One region of the Sinorhizobium sp. KGO-5 genome, then DNA from elsewhere that is predicted to be linked to it. Evidence: riboswitches for the same ligand, from Rfam matches in the RefSeq annotation. Region 1 holds a riboswitch; the other holds the start of a gene.

Region 1 (4,626 bases):
CTGGTGATAGCCGGCCATGTCGAAGCCCGCCGATTCCAGCATTGCCCGAACATTGCCCATGAACGGCTCGGGCCCGCAGCAGAAAACGGTTCTTTCCACGAAATCCGGTGCGAGCATCGGCAGCTTCGCCGCGTCGATGCGCCCGCGCAGACCATGCCAGCCATGCCGCGCCTCATGCCCCTCCACGAGGAAGCCGAGATTGAGCCGCGGCATCTGACGCGCGAGAACTTCGAGCTCCGTTCTGAAGAGGAGATCGTCCGGGCGGCGGGCGCAGGAAATGAAGGTGACATCCGTTTCCGGTGCGCAGTCGGCCATCCAGCGCGTCATCGACATCATCGGCGTGACGCCCGACCCCGCCGAAATGAAGAGATACTTTTCACCGGGATGACGGACGAAGCTGAAATCGCCGAGCGGCCCGAACGCCTTGAGCATCATGCCCGGTTTCAGATTGTCGAACATCCAGCGGGTGCCGATGCTTCCCGGCTGCGCCTTGACCGTGACCGCGACCGAAAGCGGGCGCGAGGGCGAGGATGACAGCGTATAGGTGCGCATCACCGGCTCGGCCGAGACGGGCAGTTCGAGCGTCACGAACTGCCCGGGCAGGTAGCGGAACCAGGCCGGCTTGTCGGAGCGGAAGGTGAAAGTCATCACGTCGGCGGCTTCGGCTACGGCCGACGTGCACTCCAGCATGTGCTGACGGTCTCTCCAGGGATCGAGCTCGTCGAAATGGTGAAAGGAGCGAGGCATTTCCATGGTCATGCCACCCGCGAGAGCTGCGTGGCCCCGCCCTGAAGGCGGTCCAGCATGAAGTTCGAATACCACTCGACGAACTGCATGACGCCGCCCTCGTGTTCGGCCGAATATGGACCCGGCTCATAGGCCGGCGAGCGGATCCCGAACGCGTTTTCCTCGACGATCTGCCGGTCCTGGTCGTTGGTCTCCGTCCAGACGTGCGTCAGCTCGTCTATCGTATAGTCGACGCCCTCCACCGCATCCTTGTTGACCAGCCATTTGGTCGTAACCTGCGTCAGTTCCGGCCCGAGCGGCAGAACGCGGAAGGTGATCGCATGATCGCCCAGAATGTGGTTCCACGTCGTCGGATAATGGAAGAGGAGCAGCGTGCCGATGCCATCGGCGTCGAGCCCGGCAGAGAGCTGCCTGCGTACGGCCTTCTGTCCGGACATCGTATAGCTCTCGGCGCCGTTGATCAGGGGCATTCTCGTCATGCGGAACTGGCCGGTGGGCGCGATCCTGAAAGCGCTCGGAAGGCCCGCCGCCTCGCATTTCTGCCAATGGGCGCCGATTTCCGGGTCGTTCATCGCCCCCTGGACACCGGTGACGGTCGGCGCTTCGGGATAGGTACGGCAGAGTTCCGGATGATTGGCGGCGCAGTGGTAGCACTCGCGATTGTTCTCCCAGACCAGCTTCCAATTGCCCTTCTCGACGATCGTGCTCTCGAAGGCGACCTTCGTTTCCCCGAGGCGGTGCGGCGCGAGATAGGCCGCGACCGTCTCGCGGAACGGCCGGAAGTCCATCGGCTGTTCGGCAAGGCTGATGAAGATGTAACCGCCGACGGTTTCGCAGTGGATCGGCTTAAGACTGTGTTCGGCCGGGTCGAAGCCCTCAGGCATCTGCCGCGCGAAGAGCAGGCGGCCGTCGAGCTCGTAGGTCCACTGGTGGTAGGGACAGACGAGTTTGGCGGATGAGCCTTTGTGCTGCGTGCAGACGCGCGAGCCGCGATGGCGGCACGAATTATGCAGTGCCCGCACCGCGCCCTGTCTGTCTCGCACGATAACGACCGGGTAATCGCCGACCTGCACCGTGAAATAGTTCCCCGGCCGCGGGACTTCACAATCATGGCCGATGAACAGCCAATCCTTGTACCAGATCTGCTCCAGGTCCTGGCGATAATAATCAGGATCGACGTAGAAGGCGCGGTCGAGGCTGTAGCCATCGCGACGGGTCTTCAGCTTGCGCAGCATTTCGGTCTGAATTTCCATGCCCTTATCCTCGTTTTCCGCCGTTTCGGAGAGGCAGGACTGGAACCCGCGCCGGCCGCATGGACCCGCAACGCAATTGGCTCCGATCCGGCTGCCCGCCGCAACCAGCTACGGTCTGTTTCTGCTTCAAGGCTGGTTTCCGGGCTCTGGAGCTGTCCGCAAGGGACCTGCCCGGCGCCTTCCCGGACGCTGTGTCCAGTGGCCTTCTGCCGTGGCTGTTCGCTCCACCACCGTTGCGGGGGCAGCGCCGGGATTTGACCGGCTTCCCAATTCTCCGCCTTCCCTTCGAGGCAGCACCTTGAGTGTCCTCATCTAAGCCTGAGGGCCGGTCCGGCAACTGCCAATAGACGACATCCGATTCCAGAAAGACGACAGCCATTCGCGGCGCAATCGGCACTATTGGCAGACGGATATTGTCCATAACAAACAAGGAAGTAGGTGAATCTCCGCGCAGCCGGCGGATTTTTCGGCAGCGCCGTTCATGGCGCGAAGGCGACTGGCCATTTTACGACACGGCCCACCGACACAAGGTCTGATCGATGCCCGCACGGCCGCAAACGAACCAATTCGTTAACTGTGATGATTTACGTTCGCTACCATCAACCCGCTTTCGGACAGGATGGCGCGACGACGCCCATGGCAAAACTCCGATATTACGACGCTGCCGACAAGGCGGCCGCACCGGCGAAAGCCAAGGCTCACACCGAGTTCCTGCGGACCGGCCGGATCGACAGACGCCGGTGGATGGCGAACGAGCGTCAGTATCTCAGTTATGCCGAGGTTGCGCAGCGAACGGCGCGGAAGCTGACGACGGCGGGCGAGACGACCCACAGCCGAATCAACGGGTTTCATGCCTCGATGCAGTTCCCGAAGATGGTCTTCCATCGCACGCTCGCCAACAGTCCGCATCTCGGCTACTGCCACGTGACCGCCGCGAAAACCTGCCTCGCCAAGGGACATGAGATCACCTGGTCCTTTTATCTCGCGAACTTCTTCTGCGACCTCGGGAACGAGACCGATTTCTTCGACCGGATCCAGCCGGGCTATTCGCGCATGTATTTCGCCGTCGCGATCGAGCCCAATGCCGGCGAAGAGCGGATCGTCGTCAACCGCAACGTGCGCGGCAACGGCCTGATTTTCCGGACGCAGGATCCGAAGGTGGCGCTGAAGAACGTGCTGATGCTCGGCGCACGCGACGAAGCCTTGCGGCGGATCATTCGCAGCCTTTGACCAAGAAAATCGTTCTGTTTTTGCAATCGCTCCGTTAAGGAAGCGACGGAAAGGATCAGAACGCCATGGCCGAAATCATCGACACGCGCATCGAACCGGAGCGGGCAATCGAGACGGCTTGCGCAGTTCTTTCGGACGGGGAACCCGTGGCGATCCCCACGGAGACCGTATACGGCCTTGCCGCCGATGCCACGACCCCCGATGCGATCAGCCGCATCTACGAGATGAAGGGGCGGCCGCGGTTCAATCCGCTGATCTGTCACGTCTCCGATCTGGCGATGGCGGAGGCGCATGTGACCTTCGATCCGGTCTCGAGACGTTTGGCCGAGGCTTTTTGGCCTGGCCCCCTCACGCTGATCCTGCCGCAGCGGCGGGAAAGCACCGTGCACACGCTCGCATCCGCCGGTCTCGATACGCTCGGAATTCGGATGCCCGACGGCTTCTCGCGTCGGGTGATCGCCCGGTTCGGACGGCCGTTGGCGGCGCCGAGCGCCAACACCTCGGGCAAGATCAGTCCCACCAGTGCGGCCCATGTGCAGGCGGATCTCGGCTCCAGGCTGAAGCTCATCCTCGACGCAGGCCCGGCCGCGATCGGCCTGGAATCGACCATCGTCAAGGTCGAGAGCGGAAGGCTGCGGCTGCTGAGGCCCGGGGGGCTCGACGCGGCAGAGATCGAAGCTTTGACCGGTCTCGCCATCGAGCGTCCTGAGACCGCCGGCGCTGTCATCGAGGCGCCCGGCATGCTCGCCTCGCATTACGCTCCCGGTGCCGCTGTGCGGCTCGATGCCGATGAGGTCCGGAAAGGAGAGGCCCTCATCCGCTTCGGCGGAAAGGCACTTCCCGGTGAAGGCGATGCCGCGATCGTCCTGGATCTCAGTCCGGGCGGCAGCCTGCGGGAAGCCGCGGCCAATCTTTTCGATTATATGAAAAAGGCGGATGCCAGCGGCGCCGCGACCATCGCTTTCGGCCCGATCCCGAGCGTGGGGCTCGGCGAAGCGATCATCGACCGGCTGCAGCGCGCGGCCGCGCCGCGGGGCTGATGGCCACCGGCACGCTTGAAGCAACCACGTGATCCGAGGCAGGGCCATGACCACCATACTTCCATCTCCCGAACTCATCGCCTCCTTCGTCGACATCGTCGGGCCCGGCAATGCCCTCACCGCACCCGCCGACACGGCCCCCTACCTGGTCGAGTCCCGCGGGCTCTATCACGGCACGACGCCGCTCGTGCTCAGGCCCGGCTCCGTCGAGGAAGTTTCGCTGGTCATGCGGCTTGCGAGCCAGACCCGAACGGCAGTCGTGCCGCAGGGCGGCAATACCGGACATGTGGCCGGCCAGATTCCGCGCGAGGGCAGAGCCGACGTGGTCCTTTCCCTCGAGCGGCTGAACCGCATCC
Region 2 (4,626 bases), on a different contig from region 1:
CGCGGGCGTCTGGCGCGATAGCGGATGGAGCAGCTTCCGTCGAAGTCGTGCTCGACCTCGACCTCGATCCCGAACACCGCGCGGATGCGCTCGACCGTCAGTACCTCCCGCGGGGGCCCGAGCGCCACCAGCCGGCCGGCCTGCATCACCGCAATCCGATCGCAGAACATAGCGGCGTGGTTGAGGTCGTGGAGCGCTGCGACCACCGTCAGGTCCTGGCGGCGAACGAGGTCGAGCAGGCTGATCTGATGGCCGATGTCGAGATGGTTGGTCGGCTCGTCGAGAAGCAGGATCTTCGATTGCTGCGCCAGCGCCCGAGCAATGTGCAGCCTTTGCCGCTCGCCGCCGGAGAGCGTGTGCCACAGGCGATCGGCAAGATGCGCCATATCCACGTTTTCGAGCGCCGCCTCGACGATCGCATCGTCCTCCGGCGACCAGGGCGAAAGCGGCCCGAGATAGGGTGTGCGGCCGAGCTCTACCGCCTGGCGCGCGGTGATCCTCTCGCCGGTCTCGGCCTGCTGCTCGACCAGAGCGAGCCTTTGCGCGACCGTGCGGCGGCCGAGCGTCCCGATCGGAGAACCGTCCAGAAGCACCTCCCCCTTCTTCGGCTTGCGGATGCCCGATATGAGCGACATCAGGCTCGTCTTGCCGGAACCGTTCGGGCCGATGATGCCGAGGAACTCTCCCGTCTCGACCGTGAGGGAGACCTCCTTCAGGATGTCCACCCCGCCGGCCGACCATGAAACCCCGCGCGCCGAAAGCGTCATGCGCGGTCCCTCCTTTGTCCGAGTATCAACGCGAAGGCCGGAGCGCCGACGAGCGCCGTGATCACGCCGATCGGCAGGACCTGGCCGGGAATGAGAACGCGCGACAGTATGTCCGCGAGGATCATGAACACGGCGCCGATGAGCGCCGCTGCCGGCAGCAGGACACCGTGGCGGACGCCGACGAGCATGCGGGCCGCATGGGGGATGACGAGGCCGACGAAACCGATCGACCCGACGATGGATACCATCACCGCAGTCATCATCGCCGAGACGCCGACAAGCGCGAAATAGGTTCGCCTGACCGAGATGCCGAGCGAGGCAGCCGATTCCGACCCGAAGGTAAACGCGTCGAGGGGACGGGCATGCCAGAGACAGACGACGAGACCGAGAAGCGTCGCCGGCACGGCGAGCCAGGCATCCGGCCAGCGCACGCCCGAAAGATTGCCGAGCAGCCAGAACATGATGCCACGCGCCTGCTCGGCCGTGGCCGCCTTGGTGACGATGAAGGAGGTCAGTGCGTTGAAGAGCTGTGACCCCGCCACACCCGCCAGGATGATCGCCGCGGTGCCGCGGCCGGCCTTCACCGCCAGCAGGCTCACCAGGACGAAAGCGACCAGCGCGCCGATGAAGGCGCCGAGCGGCAGCGTCAGCATCCCGGCACCCACACCGAGGATGGCGACGCTGACCGCCCCCGTCGAGGCTCCGGCGGAGATGCCGAGAATATAGGGATCGGCGAGCGGATTGCGCAGCAGCGATTGCAGCACGGCGCCGGAGAGCGCAAGCGCCGCCCCGCAGGAAGCGGCCACGACCGCCCGGCTCAGTCGGTAGCTCCAGATGATGCCCTCGTCGATCGGGGCCAGCGGATAGCCGGCGTTCCACAGCCGATTCGCGACTGTCTGCGCAACCGTCCTGAACGGGATCGCCGTTTCGCCGATCGCAGCGCCCATCCAGAGTGCCGCGAACAGGATCACGAGCGCGGCGATGGCCGCGCCGACGCGTCCCGTCCCCGTTCGCCCGGCCAGGGTCAGCACGCGGCTCACTTGCCGAACCCACCCTTGGAAGCCGGCCCAGCCTTGGGCGCAAGTCCGGCCTCGGCGATGGCATCCGCCAGCGCTTCGATTCCTTCGATCGTGCGGATCGTCGGGTTCATCGCCTGCGCATCCATGTCGAACACATAGCCTTTGGCGACTGCCGGCATGAGGCTCGCCACGGGATCGGTCTTCAGGAATTCGAGTTTGGCGTCGAGGCTGTCGAGCGGGTAGCGTCGACGCTCCATGGAACCGGCAACGATCATGGTCGGCTCGGCCTTGGCGATGGTTTCCCAGCCGACCGTCGGCCATTCGTCTTCTGTGTCGATGATGTTTTCGATGCCGAGCGCCGCCATGATGTAGCCGGGTGCGCCGTTCCTGCCGGCGACATAGGGGTCGGCATCGGCAGCGCTGGAGAACCAGAAGACCGCCGAGAGTTTGCCCCCGGCCGAGGCGACCTTGGCGCGCGCCGCCTCTTCTCGGCTTTTCAGCTCGGCCACGACCTTCTCGCCCTTGTCCTGAACATCGTAAATCTGCGCCAGCTCGCGAATTTCCCGATAGACGAGATCCATGGTGAAGACCTGCCGGCGCACGCCGTCGCTCGCCGCCGAATTCTCCTTGCCGGTGCAATCCGAAGGCGATGTGTAGACCGGAATGCCGAGCTCCTCGAACTGCTCCGGCCGCGCAACCACGCCTTCCGGGCCGACCTGCCACTGAAATTGCACCGCCACCATGTCCGGTTTCTTGGCAAGCACGCTTTCGAAGCTCGGATCGTTGTCTGCCAGGCGCTCGACCTTGGCGTTGACCTCCTCGTAACCTTCAAGGACGGGGCCGACCCAGAGGGCGGTGCCGGCGACCTTGTCCGCAAGGCCGAGCAGATAGAGGATCTCGGTGCTGCTCTGGCCGATCGAGACGGTGCGCGTCGGCGTCTTGTCGAAGGTGATCTGCCGTCCGCAGTTCTCGAGTGTCAACGGATAGATCGTCTCGGCAGCGAAGGCGGGACGTTCAAGAGCCGCTGCGCCTGCGGAAAAGGTGATGAGACCCGCAATGAGCGGTCGTTTCCAAAAGCTGTTCATGAATAGTCCCCGAATGTGAGGCCGCTATACGGCCGTGATCGTCAGTCTGCCGATCGGGTTCGATCGGACGTGTGACGGCTGGATCTCGGGGAAACTGACGAAAGCGTGCGCCGCAAGGCGCGAAAGATGGTCATGGCTTGCTCCTGTTCCGGGCATCCCCGCCCGTGACGTTGGATCTGATTTGACGGCAGGTCTCCTGGCTCGCGGACAGAAATCGCTCATCTGCCTTCCCGCGCAACGCGCAGTGGCTGGCGCCTGGGCGCCACGAGGATGAACGACGATCCGCTTACAGTTGCGGGGGCAGCCACGGTTTTGGTCCCTTTTGGGTCGTCCGCACCGTGTTCCCTATTAATCCCCTCCACCTCACGGGTAGGGGAACCGTCAGGCTCAGTTAATTTAGAATGCAGCCTCCGGTCAAGGTGAAACGCGACGCCGCTGCATAGGGGTTCAATATGTTATGTTATTACGCTCGTCAACAAAAAGTTATGTAATAACATTTCATAAGCGCGCCGGACTTTTCCGATGAGCCTTCAACCGGTGCCGCCAGATCGGCATCGGCCATTATGGCTTTGGGCCATCGCATGGCCGCAGGACGATTGGTTCCCGGCTTTGCGCCGCGAGTTCGCGGCAGCCGCCGGCGTCGCAAAGCGTCCAGCCGGAGACGGTCGCTCCGGAGGCGGCCAGGACCAGCTCGGGAAGCGGCGGCAGGTCGGGCGTCCAGACCCACCAGCGGCCCTGGCGACGGGCATTGTCTCCCGGCTCCATTCCCGCACCCGAACCCTGCACGCGCGCCTCCTCGAGAACGAGACCCTCGGCCGTGACGGCCCAACGCTCCTGCCATTCGGTCTTCTCGACCGAATGGGTCCAGCCGAGGGTGAAGACACCCGCAGCAACGGCGACAGCCTTGCCGCCGATGATGCAGGCAAGCGCGCTCATGCCGGTTTCGCCGTCTGCCGGCCAGCCTGGCGGGCGCGCCGCCAGATCACGAAGGCGAAGAGCGCGGAGAGTGCAAAGCCGAGTTCATCGGTGATCGGCAGCGCCGCCAGCAACGTGAAGGCGGCCGCGGCCGCGAGCACCCGCTCGAAAACCCCGAGCCGGACTGCGGCGAAGCCCACCACGGCGGCACCCCAGAGCGCGATCGCCAGACCGGTCTTGACGACGATATAGGCGACGGCAGCCGGATAGCCCACCGATGCGGCCATCGCGCCGCCATCCTGCAGCATCAGCGCCGGCGAATAAACGGCCATGAACGGGATGACGAAACCGGCCGCCGCCACCTTGATCGCCTGGATCGAGATCTTCAGCCCGCTTTCCCGCGCGATCGGTGCTGCCGCGAAGCAGGCAAGCGCCACCGGTGGCGTCAGATCGGCAAGAATCCCGAAATAGAAGACGAACATGTGGCTGACGATAAGCGGTACCCCGAGTTCCAGAAGCGCGGGCCCGGCGATCGACGAGGTGATGATGTAGTTCGGGATCGTCGGTATGCCCATGCCGAGCACGAGGCAGGTGACCATGGTCAGAAGCAGCGACAGAAACAGGCTTTTGCCTCCGACTGAGACGATGAACTGGCCGAAGGTATTGGCCGCTCCGGTCAGCGTCATCGTACCGATGATCACGCCGACGAGCGCGCAGGCGATCGCCACCGGAAGGGCCGTCTTGGCCCCTTCGGCAAGGGCGTCGCGACATATCACCAGGGTCTCCCGGCCGCCTTTCAGCAAGGCGTTGGCGGCAATCAGCAGCGCCAGCGCTGCGACG

Evidence for each region. A riboswitch is a leader RNA that binds a small molecule or an ion and turns the genes downstream of it on or off. The one in region 1 is predicted to bind cobalamin.
Region 2: it holds a riboswitch for cobalamin, as region 1 does, so the genes downstream of both, BHD07_RS18230 (ABC transporter substrate-binding protein) here and BHD07_RS06200 (aromatic ring-hydroxylating oxygenase subunit alpha) in region 1, are expected to answer to the same signal.

Annotation. Positions count from the first base shown of each region.
Region 1 covers NZ_BDIZ01000001.1:1,308,258-1,312,883, reverse strand. Annotated here, with positions in the region: gene BHD07_RS06205 (hybrid-cluster NAD(P)-dependent oxidoreductase) at 1-759, opposite strand, end outside; gene BHD07_RS06200 (aromatic ring-hydroxylating oxygenase subunit alpha) at 756-2,000, opposite strand; cobalamin riboswitch at 2,114-2,316, opposite strand; gene BHD07_RS06195 (DUF6656 family protein) at 2,637-3,230, shown strand; gene BHD07_RS06190 (L-threonylcarbamoyladenylate synthase) at 3,296-4,270, shown strand; gene BHD07_RS06185 (FAD-binding oxidoreductase) at 4,317-4,626, shown strand, end outside.
Region 2 covers NZ_BDIZ01000003.1:907,197-911,822, reverse strand. Annotated here, with positions in the region: gene BHD07_RS18240 (ABC transporter ATP-binding protein) at 1-767, opposite strand, end outside; gene BHD07_RS18235 (FecCD family ABC transporter permease) at 764-1,807, opposite strand; gene BHD07_RS18230 (ABC transporter substrate-binding protein) at 1,804-2,871, opposite strand; cobalamin riboswitch at 3,041-3,270, opposite strand; gene BHD07_RS18225 (DUF1850 domain-containing protein) at 3,433-3,807, opposite strand; gene BHD07_RS18220 (TRAP transporter permease) at 3,804-4,626, opposite strand, start outside.